Regions from separate parts of the Halomonas sp. KM007 genome, predicted to be linked through region 1. Evidence: predicted binding sites of a transcription regulator. Region 1 holds the regulator's gene; each other region holds the start of a gene.
The links. The regulator sigma-54, encoded in region 1, starts transcription at its own class of promoters, with help from an activator protein. The targets are predictions, from matches to a motif close to TGGCACNNNNNTTGCTNT.
Positions count from the first base shown of each region.

Region 1 (9,613 bases):
CCGCCCTGCAAAAAGCAGCGCTGCCACCACCGGCGCCAGCTCCCGCAGCAACGACAGCGCCACCATCTGCCCCAACGCCTGCTCGGCACCAAAGTCCACCAGAATGGTGTAGCCCTGAAGCGCCAGCACCATGCCGATGAACAGCCCGGACACCAGCACGATAGCCAGAGAAAGCACGCCGACAAAATGCATTTGACGAAGCCACAGAGCCCACCCTTCACGGGAGGGCACGCCCACCGCCGACTGCGCCAGAAAAACGGCCGCGCGCCCCAGCGCTTCGACCATCTCGCATCCCTTGCGCCCCAATCGCGTGATGGGCGCTACCCACTGTAAGAGTCTTGACTGCATTTACCCTGCCCCGCTTGCTGGATCGTGACCGAGAATGTCTCGGTAAAGGGTGTTGCCAGGATAGTGAAACGGCACAGGGCCGTCCGGCTCACCATGCATGAACTGACTGACTCTGGGGTCCTCGTTGACATCCAGCGACGCCGGCGTGCCATGCGCCACCACCTGGCCATCGGCGATCAGGTAGAGGTAGTCGGCAATGCTCAAGGTCTCCTTGATGTCATGGGAAACCACTACAGAGGTCAGCGACATGGCCTGGTTCAAGCGCTTGATAAGCTGCACCAGTACGCCCATGGAAATAGGGTCCTGGCCCACAAAGGGCTCATCATAGAGAATCAGCTCCGGGTCCAGCGCCACGGCCCGCGCCAGCGCCACCCGGCGGGCCATGCCCCCCGAAAGCTCGGCGGGCGACAGGTGCCGCGCGCCGCGCAGGCCCACGGCCTGCAGCTTCATCAACACCAGGTCACGAATCATGGTATCGGGCAGGTCGGTATGCACGCGTAGTGGAAAAGCCACGTTCTCGAAGACATCCAGATCGGAAAACAGCGCGCCACTCTGAAACAGCATGCCCATTCGTTTGCGCAGCGCAAACAGCGCCTTGCGAGACAGCCGATGCACATCCTGCCCATCAATCAGCACGCGCCCCCGATCAGGCACCAGCTGCCCACCGATCAATTTCAACAGGGTGGTCTTGCCGGTTCCGCTGGGCCCCATGATAGCAGTGACTTTGCCACGCGGAATGCTCATGCTCACGCCACGAAAGATATCGTGGTCGCCGCGGGAAAAGTACACATCTTCCACCTGGATAAAGGGCATATCCGTCATGGGCATCACACCCCTCGCTTGCTCGCCAGTGCAGGCCTTTCAGGCCCACCCCGGCGGTTTAAAAAACAGTGTTTTCGAAATATTATCGAACATCGTATCCTAACGCTACCCACAGGAACAGCCACGCGCACCTTGCCTGCTGGCCACGGCCTGCCAGTGGTTTGGCTAAAAGCCGCCGCAAGATGTTATTCTTGAAGGCTATCAACCGTGATGACGAGAACGAGACCGACCATGCCCCAGCCCCCCACCCCACCCAGCTCACTGCGTGAAAGCGCACTGCGGACACTGCAGATAGAGCAAGCCGCGATTGGCGGCCTGCAAGCCAAGCTGGACGAGAGCTTCGACCGCGCCTGCCAGCTGATCCTGGCTTGCAAGGGTCGTGTGGTGGTGACCGGCATGGGCAAATCCGGCCATATCGCCGGCAAGCTGGCAGCCACCCTGGCCAGTACCGGCACGCCCGCGTTCTTCGTTCACCCCGGTGAAGCCAGCCACGGCGACCTCGGCATGATTACCCGGGGCGATGTGGTGCTGGCCCTGTCGAACTCAGGTGAAACCGCCGAAGTCACCGCCCTGCTACCGCTGCTCAAACGCCTGGGAACCCCCTTGATCAGCATGACGGGGCGCCCGGACTCCACCCTGGCACGCCATGCCGAGGCCCACCTGGACAGCGGCGTCGAGCGAGAAGCCTGCCCACTGGATCTGGCCCCCACCAGCTCGACGACGGCAGCGCTTGCGCTGGGTGACGCGCTGGCCGTCGCACTGCTGGAAGCACGTGGCTTCACAGCCGAAGACTTCGCCCTGTCACACCCCGGCGGCAGCCTGGGCAAACGCCTGCTGCTAAGGGTACGCGACCTGATGCACGACGGCGCGCGGCTGCCTCGGGTGGCGCTGGGCAGCCCGCTGCGCGATGCTCTGCTGGAAATTACGCGCCAGGGGCTCGGCTTTACCTGTGTCATCGACAATGAGGGTCGGCTGGCCGGGGTCTATACCGACGGCGACCTGCGCCGCACGCTGGACCAGTTTCACGACCTGCGTGACGTCAAGGTAGACGACGTCATGACGCGGCCCGGCAAACGCATCGGCCCCGACGTCCTGGCAGCCGAAGCCGTGCGTATAATGGAAGATAGTCGTATCACGGCGCTGGCCGTGGTCGATGAACAGCAGCGCCCGATTGGCGCGCTGCACATGCATGACCTGCTGGCAAGCGGCGTTATCTAACCCATGATCCAATGATGGATGATACGGAGGCTCTATGGCCCTACCTGACGCACTTTTAGATCGTATACGCCGTGTAAAACTGCTGGCCCTGGACGTAGACGGCGTACTGACCGATGGTCGCCTTTACTTCCAGGCCGACGGCGTCGAAATCAAGGCCTTTCATACCCAGGATGGCCACGGCTTGAAGCTGCTCAAGCGCGTCGGCATCCATGTCGCGCTGATTACCGGCCGTGACTCGCCCATGGTGAGCCAGCGCGCCGCAGCGCTGGGCATCAGCCATGTTCATCAAGGCTGTGAAGACAAGCTCGCCACCCTGCGTGGGCTCTGCCAGCGGCTCGGTATCACCCTGGAGCAGGTCGCCTTCTGCGGCGATGACCTCCCGGACCTGGCGCCGATCAAACGCTCGGGCATCGGCATCACCGTCCCCAACGCACCGGACTACATGCATACCCACGCCGACTGGATTACCGACCGTCTGGGCGGACATGGCGCCGTTCGCGAAATTTGCGACACGCTGCTGACCAGCCAGGGGCACTGGGACGCCGTGCTCGACACTTACCTACACGGCTCCACCTGAATGGGCATCAGGGTGAAAAAGCGCGTCTGGCTGACGGGGCTGGTCATCACCCTGGGGGGACTGCTGGTTTGGCTGGACCCCCGCGCGCCCCAGCAGCGCGAGGTAGATCCTGAGGCTCAGGCTCAGGAGCCCGGACACGTGCTGGAGAATGCCGAGATCACTCTGTTTGGTGAAGATGGCACTCTGCAACAGTCGCTGGTCGCGCCGCGACTGGTACATACCCCGCAAGCGGCGATGACCAACGTCACGTCACCGCGCGCCACGCTGTTCGATAGTGAACAGCGTGAGTGGTTGGCGGTTGCCGATACCGGTACCCTGAACACGGACACCCAGGCGCTGACGCTGGCCGGATCGGCACGGCTATTGGCACCAGACGAAGGCTGGCAGCTGGATACCGACCTGCTGCATTATGATGGCCTGGCACGTCATGCCTGGAGCGATACCCCCGTAGTGCTGCAGCAGCCGCCCCAACGTATCGAGGCATCCCGTATGGATGTCTGGCTGGACGATAGTCGTGTCAGCTTGATCAATAACGTGCGCGGCGTGCATCCGCCCGCCCCCCACTCTTCTCAGGAGTCGCCATGAACGCCCTGCTTCGTACGGCACTGCTCGCCCTTGCCGTTCCCATGGTAGTCGTAGGCGCGCTGCCTGCTACTGCTCAACAACAAGCCCCTATCGAAGTAGAGGCCGACCGCCTGGACTTGGACCAGCGCGCGGGCACGGCGGTTTACTCTGGCAATGTCGATATTCGTCAGGGTGAAATGCAGCTGCGGGGAGAGCGTGTCGAAATTCACCGCAACCAGGCCGGCGAACTCTCCCGGGCCGTCGCCACGGGCGAGCGTGCCTACCTGCGCAATCAACTGGAAGACCAGACGACGCCCATGGAAGGCTGGGCGCGCCGCATCGTCTACCACGTGTCCGAACGCCGCGTCGAGCTCATCGACCAAGCCGAACTGACCCAGCAAGGGGATCGTTTCCAGGGGGGACGGCTCGAATACTTCATCGACCGCGGGGTGGTGCAAGCGCGCTCTGATGTCAGCGGCAGTTCGCCACAGCGCATCCGCATGACCCTGCAGCCCGAACAATAGCGAGAGGACGCCCCGTGACAGCGATGACCCCCGACACCGCAGCGGTCAAGACACTCCATGCACAGCATCTGGCCAAGAGCTACAAACGCCGCCGCGTGGTCAAGGATATCAATCTGGAAATTGCCCAGGGCAGCGTGGTGGGCCTGCTGGGCCCTAACGGCGCGGGCAAGACCACCTCGTTCTACATGATCGTCGGCCTGGTGAAATCCGATGCTGGCAAGGTGGGCATCGACGATCTCGACCTGACCCGGGCGCCCATGCATGAACGCGCGCTGGCGGGTATCGGCTACCTGCCCCAGGAAGCATCGATCTTTCGCAAGCTGTCGGTGGCCGACAACATCATGGCCATTCTGGAAACGCGCCGGGAGCTGGACCGCAATAGCCGAGAAGCGAAGCTCGAATCCCTGCTGGAAGACTTCCACATCACCCATATTCGCGACAACCTGGGCATGAGCCTGTCGGGCGGCGAGCGGCGACGGGTGGAAATTGCCCGCTCGCTGGCCACCGAGCCCGCCTTCATTCTACTGGACGAACCTTTTGCTGGCGTCGACCCCATTTCCGTGGGCGATATCAAGTCGATCATACGCGCGCTCAAGAAGCGCCATATTGGCGTGCTGATTACCGACCACAACGTGCGTGAAACCCTGGATATCTGCGATATTGCCTATATTGTTGGCGACGGACACATCATAGCCAGTGGAAACCCCCAGGAAATTCTCAATAACCAGAAGGTGCGCGACGTCTACCTGGGCGCCGACTTCCGCCTTTAAATAATGGCCCACGAAGACATTTTATTTAGTGGCATGCTTATTGCACTTGCACCAAACGGAGAGTCGCTCTAGGGTGGAGCTTTCTGATTAACGAGTGGTTCTCAGATGGTCATGAAAGCTTCTCTTCAACTGCGCATCGGCACACAGCTGACCATGACACCTCAGCTGCAGCAGGCCATTGCGCTGCTTCAGCTATCGACGCTGGACCTTCGTCAAGAAATTCAGCAGGCGCTGGATGCCAACCCCATGCTCGAACAGGAGGATGAGTTTGGCGAACAGGCGGTCAGCGAGCCTCAGGAAGCCGAGTGGGCAGACAGCATTCCCAACGAGCTCTCCGTGGACAGCGACTGGTCCGACACCTACCAGGACATGGGCAGCGCGGGCGGCAGTAGCGAAGGCCCGGACTTCGAGCGCCAGGCGGCCGGGCAGAGCCTTCACGGGCACTTGCTCTGGCAACTGGCCATGACCGACTTCTCTGCGCGTGAGCAAGCCATTGCCGAGAGCCTCATCGATGCGCTGGATGCCAACGGCTATCTGACCCAGCCGCTCAACGACATCCGCGAGGGGCTCAAGGCGCAGGGCCACGATGGCCTGAGCCAACGCGAGGTCGAAAACACCTTGCTGCGCCTGCAGCAGTTCGAGCCTACTGGCGTGTTCGCCCGTGACCTGCGCGAGTGCCTGATGCTGCAGCTGGCCGCGCTACCCGAAGACACTCCGCTGTTGATGCCCGCCAAGCGTCTGGTACGCCAGTTTCTCGAAGCGCTGGGCAAGGACGACATGCGCCTGCTGAAACGACGCCTGAGCCTCGATGACGAGCAGCTGGACGATGTCATTCGTTTAATCCGCAGCCTTGACCCTCGCCCCGGAAGCGCCTACGGCGTCACCGACGACAGCTATGTGACGCCGGACCTGGTGGTACGTCACGATCACGAGGGCTGGCATCTGGAACTCAACCCGGAAGCGCTGCCTCGGCTACGTATCCAGCCCGACTACGCCAGCCTGATCAAGCGCGCCGACAAGAGCCAGGACAACCAGTTTTTGAAAGAGCACCTCCAGGAGGCTCGCTGGCTGATCAAGAGCCTGTCGAGCCGCAACGACACGCTGCTGCGCGTGGGGCGCGAGATCATTGCCCGCCAGATAGGCTTCCTCGAGCAGGGTGAAGAGGCCATGAAACCGCTGATTCTGGCCGATATCGCCGAAGCGGTGGAGATGCATGAGTCGACCATCTCGCGGGTCACTACCCAGAAATACATTCATACCCCGCGCGGGGTGTTCGAGCTCAAGTACTTCTTCTCCAGCCAAGTCAGCGGCCAGGAAGGTGGCGACAGCCATTCCAGCACGGCCATTCGAGCACGCATCAAGAAACTGATTCAGGACGAGCCTCCGGGCAAGCCACTCTCCGACAGCCGTCTGGTCACCCTGCTGGAAGCGGGCGGCATCACCGTGGCCCGCCGCACCGTGGCCAAGTACCGTGAGTCGATGGGTATACCTTCGTCGAGTGAGCGCCGTCGTTTACGCTAGTTAAACGCTCTCGCCCAACAAACTCTCGACGAGGGCTTTGCAATGGCCCAAAAAGGGTTACAATCGAAGTACAGTCCGATGGATAAGGAGCACGTCAATGCAAGTAAACATCACTGGTCATCACGTTGAACTGACTGACGCCTTGCGTGACTACGTAAACGAAAAGCTGGAACGCGTTGAACGTCACTACGACAACATCACGACCGTCCAGGTCACCTTATCTGTTGAAAAGGAGCGCCAGCAAGCCGCCTGCACCCTGCACGCAGCAGGAGCCGACCTTCATGCCGAAGCGCTGGACAACGACATGTACGCAGCCATTGACGCCCTGGCGGACAAAATCGACCGTCAGCTCGTAAAACACAAGGAAAAAGCACAAGCCCGCGCCCAAGGCGCTGGCGTGCGTTAACCCGATGATGTTGGAAACCATTCTCCCCCCGGAGCGCGTGCTGTACGACGTGCCCGGGGGCAGCAAAAAAAGGGTGCTGGAGTTTTTCAGCACCTTTATCGCTCAAAACACGCCCAGCCTGGATAGCCAGGAAGTCTTCAGTCGATTGATTGGCCGTGAACGGCTGGGCAGTACCGGCATCGGCAATGGCGTGGCCATTCCCCACGCACGCAGTCCTCACTGCAGCACGCCGATTGCTGGGTTTCTCAAGCTGGCCGAACCCGTCGACTTCGATGCCATCGATGGTGACCCCGTCGATCTGGTGTTCGTGCTGCTGGTACCCGAAGAAGCCGATGATACGCATTTGGCGCTATTGGGTCAGGTCGCCACGATCATGAACGACGCAGCCACACGCCAGCAATTGCGCAATGTCAGCAGCCAGCGTGAACTGCTGACGCTGTTGACCGACAAGATTCGCGAGCAGGCTGCCTAGCGCAGCCTTTGCCGGGCAGCAAGGCCGACGGTAACCCTCTATTCCTTCTCAAGCCAAGAGAGATGCGCTATGCAGCTGGTGATCATTAGCGGCCGTTCAGGGTCCGGTAAGTCCATCGCCCTACAGGCGCTGGAAGATCTTGGCTATTACGCCATCGACAACCTGCCTGCCATGCTGCTGGGCTCGCTGGTCGATGAACTGCGTCAACAGGGCGGACGTACTCATTTGGCCGTCAGCATCGATGCGCGCAACTTGCCTACTGCACTGGAACAGTTGCCTGCTCTGCTGGAAGAACTACGCCAGCGTCAGATCCGTTTTCAGGTCATCTACCTGACCACGGACGCGCGCATTCTGCTGGAGCGCTACTCGGCCACCCGTCGGCGCCACCCGCTGACCCGGGATAGCGACATGACCCTGGAAGAGGCCATCAACAAAGAAGAAGAAACCCTGCTCGAGATTCGGGACCTGGCTGACCTGCTGATCGACACGTCGCGTCTTTCGGTACACGACCTACGCCGCCGCATCACCGATCAGGTTGCTCATCAGCGGCGTGACCAGTTGACCCTGACGTTCGAATCTTTCGGCTACAAACGGGGCGTACCCATGGATGCCGATATCGTGTTCGACGTGCGCTGCCTGCCCAACCCCTACTGGGACCCCAGCTTGCGGCAGTTCACCGGACGCGACGCCAATATCAAGGCCTTCTTGAGAGGCTACCCCATCGTCGATGACATGCGTGACGATATTCATGCCTGGCTGGAGAAATGGCTACCTGCTTACCAAAGCAGTCAGCGCAGCTATATGACCGTGGCCATTGGCTGTACCGGCGGACAGCATCGCTCTGTCTACATGGTCGAGCAACTGGCGCAATCGCTGGTCAAGCGCACTGGCGCTATTCAGCTCAGACACCGGGAATTGGGCTTGCAGTACACGCTGAGCGAATTACCCGCTACCGTCGATGCCGCTTCTTCCACCCCTCCCAGCGACACGAAGTCGCCCTGATATCACTCGGCAAAAAGGAATCAGAGTGCCTGAAAGAACCTTAACGCTGACCAACCAACGCGGCCTTCATGCCCGCGCCGCCACCAAACTGGTCAAGTGCGGCCAGCAGTTTTCAGCCCGCATCCACGTGTACAAACAGCAGCAAAAGGCCGATGCGGCCAACATCATGTCGCTGCTGATGCTGGCGGCCCCCTGCGGCACGTCACTCACCATCACCGCAGAAGGTGAAGACGCCGACCAGGCCCTGGATGCCATTCAGGCCCTGTTCGACGCACGTTTCGACGAGGATCAGTAACCCTCGTTAGCTGCCCGCCACCGTCATGGCATCCACCAGCCAGCTGCCGGTATGAATGCTGCCACGCGTATCGGTATCATCGCCAATCCCCATCAGGCCAGCGAACATGGTGTTGAGATTGCTGGCAATGGTGAACTCTTCGATGGGGTACTGTACCTCGCCATTCTCGACCCAGAAACCGGCCGCACCGCGAGAGTAGTCCCCCGTTACGCCATTGACCCCCTGCCCCATCAGCTCGGTGACCCAAATACCCCGCCCCATCTGCTGCAACAGCTCGTGACGCGGTGTCCGCGGGGCCAACAGACGCAGGTTACGCGCTCCGCCAGCGTTCCCCGTCGACTGCATACCCAGGCGACGCGCGCTGTAGGCAGACAGCATGTAGCTGGCGATCCTGCCCTGCTCGATGAAACGGTTATCCCGGGTCTGCACACCCTCGGCGTCGAAGGGTGAGCTGGCCGTGGCGCCGACTTCCATGGGGCGCTCCTCCAGCCCCATCCACTCCGGGAAAAGCGGGCTACCCAGACGATCACACAAGAACGATGCTTCACGATATAACGCCCCGCCCGCCAAGGCGCCCATCAGGTGGCCTACCAGGCCTGCGGCCAGGGTTGGGTCGAACAGCACGGGAAACGTACCGGTGGGCGGCTTGCGCGCACCCAGCCGCCGCAGGGTGCGTGCGGCCGCTTCGCGCCCGACGTCCTCCGGGTCACGCAGCTGTACGGGATTGCGCGCCGACGTGTAGTCATAGTCGCGCTGCATACCCTTGTCATCCTGGGCGATCAGCATGCAGGACAGCGAATGGCTGCTGCCCTTTTGGGTACCTAGAAAGCCATGGCTATTGGCGTAGACCCGCACGCCCTCGCCACTGGACAACGAGGCACCTTCGGACTGGTGAATACCGTCCACGCTGCGCCCCGCCTGTTCACAGCGCAGCGCCAGCTCGATGGCCTGCTCGGTCGAGAGCGCCCACGGGTGGTGCACCTTGAGATCCGGCAACCGGGTCGCCATCAGCGCAGCGTCTGCCAATCCGGCAGCAGGGTCTTCGCCGGTATAGCGCGCAATTGCCAGGGCCTTTTCCACCGTGGCGCGCAGCG
Region 1 covers NZ_CP136131.1:466,859-476,471, forward strand. The annotation lists gene mlaE (lipid asymmetry maintenance ABC transporter permease subunit MlaE) at 1-348, opposite strand, end outside; gene RVM27_RS02275 (ABC transporter ATP-binding protein) at 349-1,170, opposite strand; gene RVM27_RS02280 (KpsF/GutQ family sugar-phosphate isomerase) at 1,402-2,388, shown strand; gene RVM27_RS02285 (KdsC family phosphatase) at 2,423-2,965, shown strand; gene lptC (LPS export ABC transporter periplasmic protein LptC) at 2,966-3,550, shown strand; gene lptA (lipopolysaccharide transport periplasmic protein LptA) at 3,547-4,053, shown strand; gene lptB (LPS export ABC transporter ATP-binding protein) at 4,077-4,823, shown strand; gene RVM27_RS02305 (RNA polymerase factor sigma-54) at 4,929-6,344, shown strand; gene hpf (ribosome hibernation-promoting factor, HPF/YfiA family) at 6,442-6,750, shown strand; gene ptsN (PTS sugar transporter subunit IIA) at 6,755-7,222, shown strand; gene rapZ (RapZ family nucleotide-binding protein) at 7,292-8,224, shown strand; gene RVM27_RS02325 (HPr family phosphocarrier protein) at 8,250-8,519, shown strand; gene pmbA (metalloprotease PmbA/TldD family protein) at 8,526-9,613, opposite strand, start outside.

Region 2 (9,613 bases), 1.6 Mb from region 1:
GCACCAAGCCGCGCAACCTCCTGGAACGCCTCCAGGCGTACGAGGACGACGTGTTGCGCTTCCTCGACGACCCTGCCGCTCCCTTCACCAACAACCAGGGGGAGCGCGATCTGCGAATGACCAAGGTCCAGCAGAAAATCTCGGGCTGTTTCCGCTCCTGGGAGGGTGCTGAGATCTTCTGCCGCATGCGTAGCTTTCTCTCGACCGCCGTCAAGCAAGGGGTAGCGGCGCATACCGCACTGGAGCAACTGTTTGCGGGGGAGGTGCCAGCCTTCATGCAGCAAGAAGCCCCGACTCAGCCAACCGGTGCTGAATAGTTACCTTTAGGCTTAATATTTTGAAGCTTGAGTTTTCGGCTTGGGATTTGTGCGAAAAGTCTTATCTGCTAACTGTCCCTCCCGGATGCAAGCCATCAGTGCCGCACCTGCTGCATCCAGGGGGATCGTCTTCACCGCTCTTCAACAGCCGGATCATGGCCGCTTGCGTCAGGCCTGCTGAGCCCCTGGGCAGCCGTGCTGCCAGTCAATAACCACTACGCCGTCGAAGCGTGGGGCAATACGGTGCTATAAACGGCAAAGTAGAAAGGGGGTGTAGGTGCCTGCGATAAGGAGGTAAATCGCACAATGGTCAAGCAGTTGAAAACGCTGCTTCCAGCGGCGATGAGAAATGCCGTGGTAAAGGGTCGAGGCAGTGTAAAGCAGTAGCAGCGTTGTGCCGTAAAGACTCAGACTCACCACTTTCCAGGCATCCACGTGAGCAGCTACGCTGGTCGCCACCAGCAATATGACCATACCCACCAAGCTGAGTACCGCACCAATGCCATGGGTAACGCTGTGCAGCCACTCTTCGAGGGGGCTGAACTCCCCCTGCTCTTCAAGCGGCGGTTCATTCACGCCGACATACGATTCTTTTCGTACAGTCTTCATACTGGGGCGCTCCCAACATCCGACGCCCCACTCTTATCACCCCTTGCGCTCGATATCCACATCGCTGGCCTGGGTGAAGTCATCCAGCGCCATCATGTGGCCCAGCTTGCCCGCCTTGGTGGCCAGGTACTGCTCGTTATGCGGGTTGAGGCCGGTGGTGATGGGCTGACGCTCTACCACGTTGACCCCATCGCGGGTGAGCGCATCGACCTTGCGGGGGTTGTTGGTCATCAGCTTGAGGGCCGTGACGCCCAGATGCTCCAACATCGGCACGCAGAGGTCATAGCGGCGCATGTCGGCACCGAAGCCGAGCTGCTCGTTGGCCTCCACGGTATCCGCCCCCTGGTCCTGCAAATGGTAGGCGCGAATCTTGTTGAGCAGGCCAATACCGCGCCCCTCCTGACGCAGGTACAGCAGTACCCCGCGGCCTTCGCTGGCAATGCGCTTGAGGGCTTCCTGCAGCTGGTAGCCACAGTCGCAGCGCATGGAAAACAGCGCATCGCCCGTCAGGCACTCGGAGTGCACCCGCCCCAGCACCGGCGCGCCATCGCGCACATCGCCCAGGGTGAGCGCAATATGGTCTTTCCCCGTGGCATCGTCTTCGAAGCCATGCATGGTGAACGTGGCCCAGGGGGTGGGCAGCCGGGAAGCGGCGATGAAGCGAATGGTCACGGATTACCTCACAGATGAACCAGGCCAGTTATCCACATCAGTGTTGGCAAGTGGGCGCATAGTCTAACAGGAAGTGGCGCAAGCCTCACGATTGGCCGGGGTGCGACGATGTTGGCCAGCCAACAGGCGCCACCGCTGCCCAACTTCACGTACAATTCCTATCGTCGGATGTGCTGACTCCCTTACAATGCGGGCAAATTTTCCAAGAGCAAGTGTTTATGACCACCACACCTTTGCAGAACGACCGTTTTCTTCGCGCGCTGGCGCGCCAGCCTGTCGACCGCACTCCGGTGTGGATGATGCGTCAAGCGGGCCGTTACCTGCCCGAGTACCGCGCCAGCCGCGCCGATGCGGGCAGCTTCATGGACCTGTGCCGCAATCATGACCTGGCCTGTGAAGTCACCCTGCAGCCGCTGGAGCGCTACCCGCTCGACGCCGCCATCCTGTTCTCGGACATTTTGACCATCCCCGATGCCATGGGATTGGGCCTGTACTTCGAAACTGGTGAAGGCCCCAAATTCAAGAAGACCGTACGCACCGCCGAAGAAGTCGCCGCGCTCACCGTGCCCAATGCCGAGCGCGACCTGGACTACGTGATGCGGGCGGTCTCCACGATCCGTCGTGAGCTCAACGGCCGCATGCCGCTGATCGGCTTTTCCGGCAGCCCTTGGACGCTGGCCACCTACATGGTCGAAGGCGGCTCCAGCAAGGACTTCCGTCACCTGAAGACCATGCTGTACGACACGCCCGACACCATGCACCAGCTGCTGGACACCCTGGCACAAGCGGTCACCGACTACCTGAATGCCCAGATCCGCGCCGGTGCCCAGGCGGTACAGATTTTTGATACCTGGGGCGGCGCGCTGTCCACACCGGCCTACCTGGAGTTCTCGCTGCGCTACATGGAGCAGATCGTCTCTGGGCTGATCCGCGAGCACGATGGCCGCCGCGTGCCGGTGATCCTGTTCACCAAAAACGGCGGCCAGTGGCTTGAACACATTGCTTGCGCCGGTGCCGACGCGCTGGGTATCGACTGGTCGACCGAGCTTTCTGACGCTCGCGCCCGCGTAGGCCATAAAGTCGCCCTGCAGGGTAATTTAGACCCCAACGTGCTGTTTGCGCGCCCTTCGGCCATTCGCGCCGAAGTGGCTCGCGTACTGGAGAGCTACGGCCACGGTCCGGGCCACGTGTTCAACTTGGGCCACGGCATCAGCCAGTTCACCAACCCTGATCATGTCACCGCCTTTATGGAGGCGCTGCACGACTTGAGCCCGCAGTACCATCAGGGCATTCCGACTCAATCGAACGACTCATGCCCAGGAGCCAAGCAATGAGCGACCTACGCGACGACCAGTGGTTTACCGAAGTCTTTGATAGCCACGGCAGCGCTTTCTCGCTGAAAGTTTCTGCAAAACTGCTGGATGTGCAAAGCCCTTACCAGCACCTGGAAGTGTACGCCACCGAAACCTACGGCAACCTGATGGTGCTGGATGGCTGCGTGATGCTCACCGACCGCGACAACTTCCTGTATCACGAAATGATCGCCCACCCGGCGCTGTTCACCCATCAGGACCCCAAGCGCGTGGTCATCATTGGTGGCGGCGACTGCGGCACCTTGAAAGAAGTGCTGCGCCATCCGGGCGTCGAGAAGGTCACCCAGATCGATATCGACGAGGAAGTCACCAAGGCCGCCGAGCGCTTTTTCCCCGAACTCGTGGAAGCCAACGGCGACCCCCGGGCCGAGCTGCTGTTTGCCGACGGCGTGAAGTGGGTAGACGACGCGGCCGACGAGAGCATCGACCTGCTGATCATCGACTCCACCGACCCGGTTGGCCCAGCCGAAGGCCTGTTCAAGACCGACTTCCTGAAACGCTGCCACCGTATTCTGAAAAGTGGCGGAGTGATGGTGCAGCAGAGCGAGTCGCCGCTTTACCATAGCGGTTCGATCATTCGCGAACTGCGCAACGACATGCGCGAAGCGGGCTTCGACAGCGTGGCCACTTTACCCTTCCCCCAACCGGTCTACCCCTCTGGCTGGTGGAGCGTGACGTTGGCAGGTAAAGGCACCAGCGTTGAAAGCTTCCGCGAAGAAGCTGCCGCCAGCCACGAAATGCCGCTACAGTACTACACAGCAGAGGCCCATCGTGGAGCCTTGGCGCTGCCGCCCTTTATGCGTAAAGCCTTCGCATAAGCGGGCAGCTACGCTAGGTATCTGGCCGGGCTCTGCCCGGCTTTTTTAGTGCGCCCGGCACGGGCGCACTCCTGGAGGTGCAAGTCCTCCCGTGAGCTGGCCACAGCGAACGAAGCGAAGCGCAACTGCGGAAGGGCGACCGACCGTGGGGAGGAAGCGTGGAGCGTAAACCGTGAGCCGATGAACAAGAATCGGATACGAGGCACTGCCAAGCAGGGCGAGCGGGCTAGAAGCCGCGAAGCTCTTGTGGCCAAGGCGAGGCGGTGTAAATCCGGCGGTTGTGCGGTGAAGGAGTGTGTTCTTACCCGGGGAGATCTCGCCTCATGTCTGAAAGGGCGACGTGGCAACACGGAGCGAGAAGTCAGCAGAAGCCATAGTAGCTGCTTGGTCAGGGCGAAGGGCTGAACGAGAAGGAGCGTCAAACGCCTTGTCGATGAAAACTGTACAGCATCAGATGCCCGCGTCAGCGGGGCGGGTCGCGGAACGGGAAGGTGAAGCCTTACCGAATGCGATCAGCGATGAAACAGGACTCCCGCGACAAGAACCGGAGGGCGCAGGGCGAAGCCTGCTTGAGCAGGCGTTCGCACGAGAGAATATGCAGCGGGCATGGAAGCGCGTGAAGGCCAACAAGGGATCGGCAGGTGTGGACGGGCTGGATATTGCCCAGACCGCCGAACACCTGCGATGGGTGTGGCCGGAGCTTCGCCAGCAATTGCTGAGCGGCTCCTACCAACCACAACCCGTTCGTCGGGTAGGCATCCCGAAACCGGACGGCAGTGAGCGGGAACTGGGTATCCCCACCGTCACCGACCGTCTGATTCAACAGGCACTGCTGCAAGTGCTGCAACCTCTGATTGATCCCACCTTCAGCGAGCACAGCCACGGCTTCCGCCCGGGCCGCCGGGCCCACGATGCGGTGCTGGCTGCGCAACGCTACGCCCAACAGGGCCGCCATATCGTAGTGGACGTTGACCTGTCGAAGTTCTTCGACCGGGTTAACCACGACATCCTGATCGACCGCCTGAAGAAACGCATAAACGACCCCGGAGTCATCCGGCTGGTGCGTGCGTATCTCAACGCGGGCATCATGGATGGTGGCGTGGTCATGGATCGGCATGAGGGCACGCCGCAAGGCGGGCCGCTCTCGCCGTTGCTGGCCAACGTTCTGCTGGACGAGGTGGATAAAGAGCTGGAACGTCGGGGGCACTGCTTCGCCCGTTACGCTGATGACTGCAACGTTTACGTTCGCAGTGAGAAGGCGGGAGAACGGGTGATGCGCCTGCTACGCCGGTGTTACAACAAACTGCGCTTGGTGATCAACGAATCCAAAAGTGCAGTCGCCAGCGTGTTCGGTCGCCAGTTCCTCGGCTACGCCCTGTGGCAAGGGAGGGGTGGAGACGTTCGACGGGCGGTATCCGCCAAGGCGTTACAGGCGTTCAAGCTCCGGATCAGGCAACTGACCCGGGGGGCAGGTGGTCGCAGCATGGCACAGGTGGTGGAGAAGCTCCGCAGTTACCTGCTCGGCTGGAAAGGGTACTTCAGGCTGGCACAAACGCCACGCATCTGGCGATCACTGGATGAGTGGATACGTCGCCGCCTGAGAATGCTCCACCTCCGGCACTGGCGACGGGGCAAGACGATCTACCGGGAGCTGACCCGCTTAGGCGCGAGTTCCTGGGTTGCGGAATCCGTGGCGGCGCTGAGTCGTCGCTGGTGGCATAACAGTCGCTCTGCCATCCATAATGTGCTGACCATTGCCTACTTCGATCGGTTGGGAGTGCCGAGACTCTCGTGAAACCTCAACTTCTCGAACCGCCCGGTGCGGACCCGCATGCCGGGTGGTGTGGGAGGGGCGGAACCTATGGGTTCCCCCCTATCCCGATTGCGTAGGAGTTGCTGCGCTCGACGTTAAGGAATAATAAATGACTACAACGCGTTGGTTAGGATTGGGAATCACTCTATTAGCACCCGCTCTCTGGGTACCTGCCACGGCCATGGCCGATACCCTTGAGGCCATTCAAGAGCGCGACAGCGTGCGCTGCGGCGTTAACGCCGCCCAGCCCGGCTTCTCATCGCTGGACGATAACGACCAATACCGCGGCCTGGACACCGATGTGTGCCGCGCCATTGCCGCTGCCGCGCTAGGTGATGCCAGCAAAGTCAATTTCGTACCGTTAGACTCGGTGGAGCGTTTTGCCGCACTGCAGTCTGGCGAAGTGGACGTGCTCTCCCGCACCACCACCTGGACCTCCAGCCGCGACACCACCCTCGGGATGAACTTCACTGGCGTCAGCTACTACGACGGCCAGGCGTTTATGGTGGCCAGCGACCTCGGCGTACAGAGCGCAAAAGAACTGGATGGGGCGGCTGTTTGCACTCAGTCAGGCACCACCAGCGAACTGAACCTGTCCGACTACTTCAGAATCCACGGCATGACCTACGATGCCGTGGTCTTCGACTCTCCCGAGCAGTCGATTGCCGGGTTCGAAGCAGGCCGCTGCGACGTGCTGAGCTCCGATGCCTCGCAGCTCTATGCCCAGCGGATGCAGCTGGCCGACCCCGACATGGCCGTGGTGCTGCCCGAGATCATCTCCAAGGAGCCGCTGGGCCCGGCCGTGCGCCAGGGCGACGACCAGTGGTTCAATATCGTCAAATGGACGCTGTTTGCCATGCTCAATGCCGAAGAGCTGGAAGTCACCCAGGCGAACGTGGACGAGCAGCTCGACAGCGACAACCCTGACGTACAGCGCCTGCTGGGCCAGGATGGCGATTTCGGCAGCCCCATGGGCATCAGCGCCGACTGGGCCTACCAGGTCGTCAAGCAGGTAGGTAATTACGCGGACATTTATGACCGTAACGTGGGCACAGGCTCTGATTTTAAGATTGCACGAGGCTTAAACGCGCTCTGGAAAGACGGCGGTATTCAATACGCCCCGCCGATTCGCTGACCGACGAGCCTGCGGCCACCTGCCCACACCAACGGCTACGCACCAAAGCGGAGCATCGCGTAGCCGCTGGAGCACTTTTTTGCACCAATACTTTCGTTAAATTCGCTGATTTTACGTTGAAAACCGCTGAATTTGCCGACATATCTTTTTTGGCACCTTCCTTGCTAGCTTTTAGGCATGCATCGACATGCATAACGACACTAAATCGAGGAAGGGGAACACACATGGTTAACAAAAAACACCTGGTACTGCTTGCCTCTGCGGGTGCAATTACGCTGGCCGGTATCGCTACCGCGCAAGCGAACACATTAGAAGAAACGCGCTCTCGCGGTGCCGTACAGTGTGGCGTTAGTGATGGCTTGCCAGGTTTTTCCGCGCCGGACGATAGCGGCGAATGGCAAGGTCTCGATGTTGACGTATGCCGTGCCGTGGCCGCCGCCGTACTGGGCGATGCGGACGCCGTTAACTACATTTCCCTGAACGCCGTTGAGCGTTTCACCGCGCTGCAGTCCGGCGAAGTGGATGTCCTTTCTCGTAACACCACCTGGACGACCACCCGTGACACCACGCTAGGCCTAAACTTCACCGGGGTGACCTTCTACGACGGCCAAGGCTTCTTGGTGTCTCGTGACCTGGGTATTTCCAGTGCTTCGGAGCTGGATGGCGCGGCGATTTGTATTCAATCAGGCACCACTACCGAGCTGAACCTGGCGGACTACTTCCGTGCCAACGGCATGGAGTTCGACCCCATCGTTTTCGATACCTCTGAGCAAACGGTAGGCGGCTTCCAGGCGGGCCGCTGTGACGTACTAACCTCTGACACCTCTCAGCTGGCCGCACTGCGCATCCAACTGGACGACCCCGCTTCTGCAATGATTCTGCCCGACGTCATCTCCAAGGAGCCGCTGGGCCCCGTGGTACGTCAGGGTGACGACCTGTGGTTCAACATCGTCAAGTGGTCGCTGTTCGCCATGATCAACGGTGAAGAGTACGGCGTGACCAGCGAGAACGCTGAAGAGATGCTCAGCTCTGAGAACCCGGACGTAGCTCGCCTGCTGGGTCAGGACGGCAACTATGGTGAAGGCATGGGTCTTGAAGCCGACTGGGCTTACAACATCCTGAGCCAAGTAGGTAACTACGGTGAAAGCTTTGAGCGCAACGTAGGTATGGGTTCACCGTTGGAAATCGAACGGGGCGTCAACGCTCTGTGGAACCAGGGTGGCTTCCAGTACGCACCGCCGATTCGCTAAGCGTCTCGCTTGACCCCGGCCCGCCGGCCCTTGCCATCAACACTCAAGGGTATCGGCGGGCCATTTGATTGACCTTCCGTGTAGCGGAGACGCCATCCATGTCCGTAAGACCTAACGCTCGCCCCGTTGGCCAAAAGCCTCCGTTCTGGCGAGACCGCGCAAAGCGTGCGCTGATCTTTCAGTTTTTACTCATTGCTGCCGTTATTGCGTTTCTGTTCTATATCGTCGGTAATGTTCAAGACAACCTTTCCTCTCGCGGGATCACTACCGGGTTCGGTTTTCTTAACAACACCGCAGGCTTCGGGATCGTTCAGAGTCTGATCGACTACTCTTCCCAAAGCACCTATGGCCGCACCTTCTTCGTGGGCCTGCTGAATACGCTGCTGGTGGGTGGGTTGGGCGTTATTGCCGCCACCATCATTGGCTTTATCGTCGGTATCGCTCGTCTATCGCCCAACTGGCTGATCGCCAAGCTAGCCGCCGCGTATATCGAAACCTTTCGTAACATTCCGCTGCTGCTGCAGATTTTCTTTTGGTACTTTGCCGTGCTGCGGGCGCTCCCCAGCGCTCGAGAAAGCCTTGCGTTCGGCGAGGCCGTGTTTCTTAACGTACGCGGGCTTTATCTACCTGAGCCGCTATTCGAATCGGGCTTTGGGCTGATTCCCGTGACCTTTGTGATCGCCATTGTGGCCAGCATTGCGCTGGTGATTTGGGCGAAGCGCCGCCAGGAAGGCACGGGGCAGCGAATTCCTGCCTACTGGATCTCCTTGGCGCTGATTTTTGGCTTGCCGCTGTTGGTTATGTTGGTGACTGGCGTGCCCGTCACTTGGGAAATGCCCGAACTGCGTGGCTTTAACTTCCGCGGCGGTATTACGGTGATTCCCGAGTTCCTGGCGCTATGGTTTGCACTATCGATCTACACCGCCTCGTTCATCGCCGAGATCGTGCGCTCAGGCATACAGGCCATTTCTCATGGCCAAACCGAAGCGGCACAGGCCCTGAGTCTGCCGCGCAACCTGGTGCTGCGCCTCGTCATCATTCCTCAAGCGTTGCGGGTCATTATTCCCCCGCTGACCAGCCAGTACCTCAACCTGATCAAGAACTCGTCGCTGGCCACCGCCATTGGCTATCCGGACCTCGTGTCGGTGTTTGCGGGCACCACGCTGAACCAGACAGGCCAAGCCATCGAGGTCATTGCGATGACTATGGCGGTGTATCTGACGATCAGCCTGCTGGTGTCGATGTTCATGAACTGGTTCAACGCCCGCGTGGCGCTGGTTGAACGCTAGGCTGAGGCGAGGAGCCATACATGATTCATAACCAAACCGTGATTGAGCAGCGACCAGCGCCTAGTAGCTCTGTTGGGGCTGCTGCTTGGCTGCGCACCAACCTGTTTAACGGCCCGATTAATACTATTTTCACCTTAGTCGGCCTCTATATTCTCTACCTGCTCGTGGTACCGACCGTGCAGTGGGCGTTTATCAACGCCGACTGGGTAGGCACTACCCGCGACGACTGCTCTCGCGAAGGCGCCTGCTGGGTATTTATCAACGCACGTTTATCCCAGTTTATTTACGGCCTTTACCCCAGCGAGGAGACCTGGCGCGCCAATATCGTGTTCGCTAT
Region 2 covers NZ_CP136131.1:2,018,246-2,027,858, reverse strand. The annotation lists gene tnpC (IS66 family transposase) at 1-317, shown strand, start outside; partial or broken gene trhA (PAQR family membrane homeostasis protein TrhA) at 567-926, opposite strand; gene ribA (GTP cyclohydrolase II) at 963-1,598, opposite strand; gene hemE (uroporphyrinogen decarboxylase) at 1,817-2,932, shown strand; gene speE (spermidine synthase) at 2,929-3,789, shown strand; gene ltrA (group II intron reverse transcriptase/maturase) at 4,223-5,584, shown strand; gene RVM27_RS09520 (amino acid ABC transporter substrate-binding protein) at 5,712-6,737, shown strand; gene RVM27_RS09515 (amino acid ABC transporter substrate-binding protein) at 6,962-7,987, shown strand; gene RVM27_RS09510 (amino acid ABC transporter permease) at 8,086-9,276, shown strand; gene RVM27_RS09505 (amino acid ABC transporter permease) at 9,297-9,613, shown strand, end outside.
Region 2: RVM27_RS09515 (amino acid ABC transporter substrate-binding protein) is a predicted target of sigma-54. The motif match lies at 6,888-6,905, and genes of this name have one in related genera.

Region 3 (9,613 bases), 1.8 Mb from region 1:
AGCAGTACGTCACCCTGGTTGCGTAGCACGCTGTAGTCGTCTTCTCCATCCAGCAGGTTGAAGCTGGCGGGTTTGCCTACCTCGATACCGTAACGTGCCTCGATGTTGAGCGTGCGGGCGCTGTTGTCGGTGATCAGCGACAGCGCCTGGCTGAAGTCCTGATAGCCCATCATCTGGCAGATATGCAGGCCAAAATCCAGCGTTCGCAGCAGCTTGCCGTTGCCCAGCGAGTACCAGGGGTCGAAGATGGAGTCTTCGGCAAAACAGACGTTGATACCGGCTTCGTTGAGTTCCTTGACGCGTGTCACGCCGCGCCGTTTGGGGTAGGTGTCGAAGCGCCCTTGCAGGTGGATGCTCTCCGTGGGGCAGGAAATGAAGTTGATGCCCGAACGCTTGAGCAGCAGAAACAGTTTCGAACAGTAGGCGTTGTCGTAGGAGTGCATGGCGGTGGTGTGGCTGGCGGTCACGCGGCTGCCCAGCTCATGAAACAGTGCCTCACAGGCGAGCACTTCGAGAAACCGCGAGTTGGGATCATCGATTTCGTCGCAGTGTACATCCACCAGGCGGTCGTACTTGATGGCCAGCTCGATGACGCGCTTCATGGACGCCACGCCCAACTCTCGCGTGTACTCGAAGTGAGGAATGCCGCCTACCACATCGGCGCCAAACTCCAGCGCCTCTTCCATGAGCTTGTCGCCGCCAGGGTAAGAGAGCAGGCCATCCTGTGGAAAGGCCACCACCTGAATGTCGATTTTGTCCTTCAGCTCGTCTCGCAGTGTGCAAAGGGTTTTCAGGCCTACCAGGCTGGGGTCGCTGGTGTCGGCATGAGTGCGCACGAACTGCACGCCGTTGCCGATCAACAGGTTGAGGGTCTTCAGTACGCGCTCCCGAATGTCCGCCTCGTCGAGCAACGGCTTACGCTCTCCCCAGCGTTCGATGCCCTCGAACAGCGTGCCGCTCTGGTTCCAGTGAGGCTCGCCAGCGGTCAGGGCCGCATCCAGGTGGATATGCGGCTCGATAAACGGCGCACACAGCAGTTTGCCGCCCGCATCCCTCTGGCCTTCGCCTGCCGTTTGCGGCGCATCCTGAGCGGTGATTGCGGTGAAGACGCCGTTCTCGATATCCAGCCGATAAAGCCCAGGACGCTGGCGAAGGCGGGCATTGATGATCTGCATGTTCATAAACAGGTGCTCACTTATTGTTTGGCTGTCGATGGGAAGCTATCACCCAGCGTAGCGTGCTTCAGACGTAGCAGCACGGCGTAGCTGCCTGCCGCGACTACGACACCCACCAGCGGCGGTAGTAACGGAGAAAAATAGGCAGCCCCGGCACCAATGGCATAGGCGGCGAGGCCGCGCCGATTGAAATCGGGTAGCTGCGCAGAGGCCAAAGCAGGGTAGCGGCCTCGGTGCTTGAGCCAAAAATCAGCCATGATCACCCCGCCCATGGGAGGGATAAACGTGCCGAGCAGCACCAGAAATGGAATGAGCAGGTTGTACATGCCACCTACCGCCAGCACGGTACCAATGGCGGCGCCGCTGACGGTGACCAAGCGGCGCTTTTCGGTGCGCAGCAAGTTGCATCCCGCCACGGCGAAGTTGTAAATCGTGTTGTCCTGGGTCGTCCATATGTTCAGGAACAGCATCAATACCGCGAGGGAGAGAAAGCCTTGGGCAATGAGAACATCGACGATATCTGCCTGCTGGTAAATCATCGTGCCCAAGGCACCGGTCAGCACCATCAATCCATTGCCAATGAAAAAAGCGCCCAGCGTTGCGATCACCGCAACTTTCGGCGTCCTGGCAAAGCGACTCCAGTTGGTCGCCTGGGTGCCACCGCTGATGAAGGTACCGATAATCACGGTGATCGCCGCTGCGACACTCATACTTTCCGTTGGCGTTTGCTGGCTTAATCCTGCAAAGCCGCGCACATCGACCAGCCCGGTGAACAGGCTGACCAGGATGAAGAGCATCATGGCGGGTACGGCGAAGCGCGACAGCCAGTCCATGCCTCGATAGCCGATCATGGCGGTCACGCAGAATCCAAAGCCAAACAGCACCATCAAGGGGATTTCCAGCCATTCAGGCATCCCCGTGGTGCGTACCAGCACCAGGGCTATCGTGGCGGTTCCCCAGGCGTACCAACCAATCTGGGTGAAGCCGAGGATAATGTCAGAGAGTTTGCTGCCTTTTTCGCCGAAGCAGAACCGCCCCATCAGGACGGCATTCAGGCCGCTCTGGCAGGCGATATAAGCCAGCGTTGCTGCGTAGATACCCAGTAGCAGGTTGCCTGCCACGATAATCCACAGTAACTGGCCAATCGGGAAGGCTTGGCCCAGGGAGCCACCCGCCCACATGGTGGCGGTGAAAAAGGTAAAGCCAAGCAGTACCGCTGAGGTAGAGAGTAGCCCTTTCCGAGCTTGGAGGGGTACTTCGCTAAGTGGGTAGTCTGAATGGTGCATCTTTTTCCCCTTCGATACGTCGTCGCGTGTCATGGTCAAGAAAGATGCAGCAAGCCGCATGCCAATCAGGCGTGGTCAGGTAACAAGAAACGTTTAAATTTTTAGCTACTCGTGCGCGTCTTTAATGGTAGTTTGCGAAAAGAAGACAGGAATAACGAGCGCGCACGCGCACCACAAGGTAACGAGCGCTCTGCATGGCGTGGCGCTAACGTGCCATTGACAGGATCGATGATCAGCAATGGGCGATGTGGCAAGACGTGGCTGAGGGGGAGTCGGCCAATATGAAACCATCAAGCTCGGAAGAGCCACCGTCGCCAGCCGTCCGGTTGCCCTGGTACCGGACGCTGGTCGGTAAAGTGGCGGTATTCATGGTGCTGGGGGTAGTCTTTGCCTACTCCATGGGGGCCTTGCTGGGCTTTGCCATCGTGGAGCGCAGTGCACGCGAACAGTGGGCCCGGGAAGCGCTGGTGAATGCCCAGATCGTGAGCGCCACGATTCGGCGTATCTACACGAATGTCGCGGTACGCACGGACCTCTCAGGCCAAGTGACGCACCTGGTGTCCGAACAGCCCATTGGTGATGAAGACTCGGTGCTCAGCACGGGGTTCAGCCCCGTGGATGTGTTGGCGCTGGCGAGTGCGCAAACGCGCCACAACGTCTGGCTGTTTTCACGTTTGCCAGATGGCGGCTTCGCCATGGTCGCCGATGCCCACCACGGTGAAGAGACCACGCTCGAACTCCCCCACGTCCCAGAGCTGTCGCTGGCTGCTTCTGGCAGTGAGCTGTACGTGGGCTTTGCCCGGCTTGGCGAACAGGAGCACTTCATCAGCGCATTGCCCATCGTGTCTCCTCAGGGGGAGTTATGGGGGGTGTCGGTTGCCACCATTGGCACCAAGGCGACGCTGTACCAGGTGCACCGCGAGCTTCTGCTGAAAGTCGTCGCCTCACTGGGCATCGTGCTGTTGGCCACGGCCTTGCTGTTGAGCCTGCTGATGCATCAGCTGTTCAAGCCCGTGCCGCGTCTGATCAAGGCGTTGACGCATATTTCCCATAACCGAACCGAGCAGGCAACGCCCTACACACAGCGCCAGGATGAGATTGGCTGTATGGCCCAGGCCATTGAAGCGTTACGCAAAAAAGTCGTCGAGCGCGAGCTGCTGCTTGAGGTCAAGGAGGAGGCGCTCAAGTTCCAGCACCTGGCGCACCACGATGCGCTGACCAAGCTGCCTAACCGTGTTCAGTTCAACGAGGCCTTGCAGGTCGCCGTCGCGCAGCTGTCGGGAGGCGAGCGCTTCAATGTGATGATTTTTGACCTGGATCGCTTCAAGGCCGTCAACGATACGTTAGGGCATGCCGCCGGGGATGAACTGCTGGTCCAGGCCAGCCGACGGGTACAGCGGCTGTTGGCCGAGCGTGAGCTGGTGGCGCGCCTGGGAGGCGATGAGTTCGCGATTCTCCAGCCTGTTCACCACCATGCGCTGGACGAAGCCAGTGTGCGGGCAGGGCGGCTGGTCGCTGCGCTGCGCGAACCCTTTGACCTGCAGGGAGAGCGCGTCCAGATCGGTGTCAGCATCGGGATTGCCCTGGCCCCACGGGATGGCGAAAGCAGCCATACGCTGTTGCGCAGTGCCGATGTGGCGCTTTACGCCGCCAAGGCCATGGGTCGAGGGCGTTATCAGGTGTTCAGTAGCGGCATGACCATGGGAGCCAGCCATGACGTGTAGCGTGATCGGGCGGTATATCGCGTTGATGGGCTTGCTGCTGCTGGCCATGGGCACGGCCAGTGCCCAGACAGGCCCGACGCTTGCGCGTATTCAGCAGGATCACACCATTCTGATTGGGCACCGAGAACACGAGGAGCCGTTCTCCTACGTGGTGGAAGGGCGGCCCATCGGCTACTCCATCGATATTTGCCAAGCAGTGGTCGACAGCATCAGCGCTCGGCTGGGTGGGCCTGCGCTGGCAGTCACCTTCGTGCCGGTGACGCCCGCCAACCGCTTCATCCTGCTGAGCAAGGGCGATATCGACCTTGAGTGTGGTGTGACGACCAATACCGCAGAGCGGCGTCGGCAGGCAGCATTTTCCTACCCCCATTACTTCAGTACTACCCGCTATGTGTCGCTGGCGAAGAATGCGCTGGATCGCATCGAAGACCTGACAGGGCGCAGCGTCGTATCGACCACAGGGACGCTCAATATCGAGCAGCTCAATGCCATGAACCGGGAGCAAAGCCTCAATATCTCGGTCATGCTAAGTCGCTCCCACGACGAAGCGTTCACCATGGTAGCTGCCGAGCAGGCGTCTGCGTTCGTGATGGACGATATCTTGCTGGCGGGCCTGGTGGCGTCCGATGCCTCTCCCGAGCGCTTTCATATCTCGTCGGAAGCGCTGAGTGACCCCGAACCGTATGGCCTGATGTTGCGCCGTGACGACCCCGAATTTTTAGCCTGGGTCAATGAAGCGTTACGCGCGCTCTATCAGAGTGGCGACATGCTGGCGCTTTATGAGAAGTGGTTCTTGTCTCCCATTCCGCCCGACCAGCAGGTGGTGGGGCTACCCATGAGCCCTCAGCTGGAGGCCGTTCTGGCACACCCGGAAGCATTCGCTGAGTAAGGAGTGAGTCATGTCACGAAGATACAGGCGCTGGTGGGTGGGGTTGATGGCCTCCTTGGGCGCCAGTGCGTTGGCGTTCGCTGCCGAGATCGACACCTTGAAACGCCTCAGGGAAACCGGCACGCTGCGAGTTGGCTATGGCGATACGGCGCCTTTTTCCTATGCGGATGATCAGGGCCGCGTGGTGGGGTATTCCATCGAGCTGTGTCAGCGGGTGGCGGAGCATTTACAGCAGCAACTGGCACTTCCCCACCTGGAGATCGAATACGTCTTCCGTACCCCGGGTAACCGGGTTCAATTATTGAACAGCGGTGTGATCGATATCGAATGCAATGCCAGTACGAATACGGCAGAGCGCCGCCGTAGTGCGGATTTTTCGCTGAGCCACTTTTTCGTCTCCGTGCGCTATGTTGCGCTGGCCAAACATGGGTTTGCCACGTTGCAGGATCTGGCGGGGCGCAGCGTCAGTGTGGCGCGGGGAACGGTGAACGTGGGGCAGATCAATCTGGCCAACCGCGAGCAGCGTTTGAACCTGTCGGTAGTGCCGATGGAAACGCTTCAGGAGGCTTTTGACCTGGTCACCCATGAGCGGGTGGCGGCGTTTGCCATGGATGACATTCTGCTGAGCACGATGATGGCAGAAACCGGCAACCCTGCGGCCTATCGCCTGTCGGAAGAGGCGATAACGGCGGAGGAGCCGCTGGGACTGCTGATGCGCCGAGGCGATGACGCTTTTGTCGAGCAGGTGAACCAGGCGCTGCGCCAGATCTATCAAAGCGATGAGATGCTGGCGCTTTACGAGCGGTGGTTCCTGCAGCCATTGCCCGGCAAGGAACTTGCTCTGAACGTGCCGCTGAGCGAAACGCTGAAAAACCACTTTGCCAATCCCCAGGCCTTCCCTCAGATCACCCCTCAGGCTGTTTTACAGGACTAGGCGCGGGCTTTTTTAGCCGTGGCAGTACTGGGGGCTTTCTCGCGTCGTTCGGCCAGGTGCTCTACCTTGCGCTGCTTTTCGTACAGGAAGCGCAGCACTTCCTGGCGGTAGCGGTTGTAGCGGGGGTCGTCGGCCAGCGCGATACGGTTGCGGGGGCGCGGCAGGTCGATGTCGAGAATTTCGCCAATGCGCGCCGAGGGGCCGTTGGTCAGCATCACGATACGATCAGACAGCAGCACGGCCTCATCCACATCGTGGGTGATCATGATGACGGTATTCCCCAGCTCGTCCTGAATGCGCATCACCTCTTCTTGCAGGTGGGCGCGTGTCAGCGCATCCAGGGCGCCAAACGGCTCATCCAGCAGCAGTACCTTGGGCTCCATGGCCAGAGCGCGGGCGATCCCTACCCGCTGCTTCATGCCGCCGGAAATCTCCGACGGGCGTTTGTCGAGGGCATGGGACATACCGACCATGTCCAGATTCTTGAGGATCCAGGCGTGGCGTTCGGCCTTGGTCTTGCGGCGGGCAAAGGTCTTGTTCACCGCCAGCGCCACGTTTTCGTACACCGTGAGCCAAGGCAGTAACGAGTGGTTTTGGAAGACCACGCTGCGGTCGGGGCCTGGCGCATTGACCTCCTTGCCATCCAGGATGACCGCGCCAGAGGTCGAGGAGGTGAGCCCGGCGATGATGTTGAGCAGGGTCGACTTGCCGCAGCCCGAATGGCCAATGATCGAGATGTACTCACCTTTGGCGACGCCCAGGTCGATCTCCTTGAGCACGTTGGTAGTGGCACCTTTGGTGGCAAAGGTCATGTCCACCTGCTCGACGCTTAAATAGTGTGAAGCCATGATCCAATCTCCTGGGTTAGCTTTGGGTGGTGCCACGGGTCACGCACTGGCCGATGAAGGCCACGATGCGGTCAAGAATGAAGCCCACGATGCCCACATAGATGAGTGCCAGCACGATGTCGCTGAGCATGGAGGCATTCCAGGCGTCCCAGATGAAAAAGCCGATGCCCACGCCGCCAATCAGCATCTCGGCGGCCACGATGGCCAGCCAGGAAAGCCCTACTCCAATGCGCAGGCCCGAGAAGATATAGGGTGCGGCGGCGGGCAGCATGATACGGGTGAAATACTCCATGCCGTTGAGGCGAATCACGCGGGCCACGTTGCGGTAATCCTCGGGGATATTACGCACCCCCACCGAGGTGTTGATGATGATGGGCCAGATGGCGGTGATGAAAATCACGAAAATGGCCGAAGGAGTGCTGTCCTGAAACCCGGCCAGTGAAATCGGCAGCCAGGCCAGCGGAGGCACGGTGCGCAGCACCTGAAACACGGGGTCGAGGCCACGCAGGGCCCAGGTCGATTGGCCCACCAGCACGCCCAGGCTGATACCTACCACCACCGCCAGCAGGTAGCCATAGGCCACGCGTTCCAGGCTGGCCAGAATCTGCCAGCCCATGCCCTTGTCGTTGCCGCCGTAGTCGTAGAAGGGATGAATGATCAGCTCCCAGGTATCGTTGAGCACCTGCGAGGGCGGCGGCAGCGCCGCGCCAGGATGGGAGCACAGCGCTTCCCACAGGCCGATCAGAATGGCCAGCACGACCACCGGCGGCAGCACGTTCTTGACCAGGGTATCGCGCAGGCGTAGCAGCACAGGGTGCACGCCTGGCATGGGGGTAGATAGCGTATTCGCTCTTGATGAAGTCGTCATGAGGTTCTCCCAGGCTGCCTGGCTCAGGCCAGCGCCTTGATCTCCAGGCTATCGAGGTAGGCTTGCGGGTTTTCCGGATCGAAGACCTTGCCGTCGAACAGCGTTTCGACGCCGCGAGAGGTGGAGTCCGGAATGTCTGCCGAGGCCACGCCGAGGGCGTGAGCGGCTTCTCGCCACAGGTCTTCGCGGTTGACCTGCTCGATCAGGGCCGCGCTGTCGAAGTCCTGCGGCAAGTAGCCCCAGCGCTTGTTCTCGGTCAGGAACCACAGGTCGTGGCTCTTGAAGGGGTAGGAGGCGTGCTTGTCCCAGTAGCGCATCATGTGCGGATGGTTTTCCACGACGCGCCCGGTGCCGTAATCGAAGTTGCCCTGAATACGGTCGATGAGGTCGGCATAAGGCGCATGAATCCAGCGGCGGCGTGAGCAGATCTGGGCCATCTCCTCGTGGTTTGCCGGGTCTTCGCACCATATTTGCGCTTCCATGATGGCCATCAGCAGCGCTTTGGTGGCGTTGGGGTGGGCTTCGACGTAGTCGCTGCGCATGGCGAAGGCTTTTTCCGGGTGGTCGTTCCACAGCTCGCCGGTGGTATTGGCGGTGTAGCCGATGCCCTGGTTGATCAACTGCTGGTTCCAGGGCTCGCATACGCAGAAGGTGTCCATACTGCCCACCCGCATGTTGGCCACCATCTGGGCCGGCGGGATGGTAATGGTGGAGATGTCGCGGTTGGGGTCGATGCCCCCGGCGGCCATCCAGTAGCGAATCCACATGTCGTGGGTGCCGCCGGGGAAGGTCATGGCAGCGCTGACTTCGCTGCCTCCACTGCGCTTTTCCGCCAGGGCCTGGGCAAACTCACGGGTATCCAGCGCGACCTTGAGGTCGGCGTACTCATCGCCCACCGAGATGCACTGCCCGTTGAGATTGAGGCGCGCCAGAATGCTCATCGGCACGGGAATGTTGTTGGGGGTCATGGCACCGCTGGCGATCAGGTAAGGCATGGGCGTCAGGATGTGTGCGCCATCGATCCCGTTACGCTGGGAACCCAGCACCAGGTTGTCTCGGGTGGTCCCCCAGGAAGACTGCTTGAGAACTTCCACATCGGTCATGCCGTGCTTGGCAAAAAATCCTTTTTCATCGGCCACGAACAGCGGCGCTGCATCCGTCAGCGCAATGAAGCCGAGTTTGGCCGACGTGGTTTCCAAAGCGCCGTTGGCAAAAGCCCAGCTCATGGGCAGGCTGCTGAGCACGGCAGAGCCTCCCACCACGGCGGCGGAGCTTTTGAGAAAGTGGCGACGTTCCGGTGAGTGGGACGAAGTGATTTTTTTGCGCATGACACGGTTCCTGCCCTTTGGAGACAAAAACGGCGCCTGCAATCAGCCCCGTTGAGGAGCTGTTGCAGACGCCGTTGTCTGTTGATCATCTTTTTTTATCGCCGGGCCCACGTTGGCCCAGTTTGCTATCCCCTTGTCTTGTGCAGCTAACATGCCAAATGGCTTAGTCGTTTTTGCGAAATATCAGCTTTTCAAAAGGTTAGTCATAAGAGTCGAAGAGACGTCTTGTTCTCGAAGGAGGCAGGGATGATGCGGTGCAGCGTAGAAATGGTGCAGTTTTGGCGAAGTTGCACGAAAAAGAAGCAGGATTGTTAGCAAGTTATCAATAACGTCAAACAATGTGAACCCTATTGTCAAGATGGTAACTTCCCAACAGAATGTGATTAACGCATTGAGGCTCGGTAACGGGCATCACATTCAAGGAAAGGGATTTCTCGACTGGGCTGGCAAACGTTGGTTGGTCAGCGAGGGGGTAACATGAACAAGCTATTGGCAAACATCTCGGTAAAAACAGGTCTGACCGTTGTACTGGCCATCTTTGGTGTATTGATCATGGTAGTT
Region 3 covers NZ_CP136131.1:2,313,968-2,323,580, forward strand. The annotation lists gene codA (cytosine deaminase) at 1-1,181, opposite strand, end outside; gene codB (cytosine permease) at 1,196-2,461, opposite strand; gene RVM27_RS10920 (GGDEF domain-containing protein) at 2,743-4,185, shown strand; gene RVM27_RS10925 (amino acid ABC transporter substrate-binding protein) at 4,175-5,074, shown strand; gene RVM27_RS10930 (amino acid ABC transporter substrate-binding protein) at 5,085-6,008, shown strand; gene RVM27_RS10935 (ABC transporter ATP-binding protein) at 6,005-6,856, opposite strand; gene ntrB (nitrate ABC transporter permease) at 6,873-7,724, opposite strand; gene RVM27_RS10945 (CmpA/NrtA family ABC transporter substrate-binding protein) at 7,748-9,052, opposite strand; gene RVM27_RS10950 (methyl-accepting chemotaxis protein) at 9,530-9,613, shown strand, end outside.
Region 3: codB (cytosine permease) is a predicted target of sigma-54. The motif match lies at 2,508-2,525, and genes of this name have one in related genera.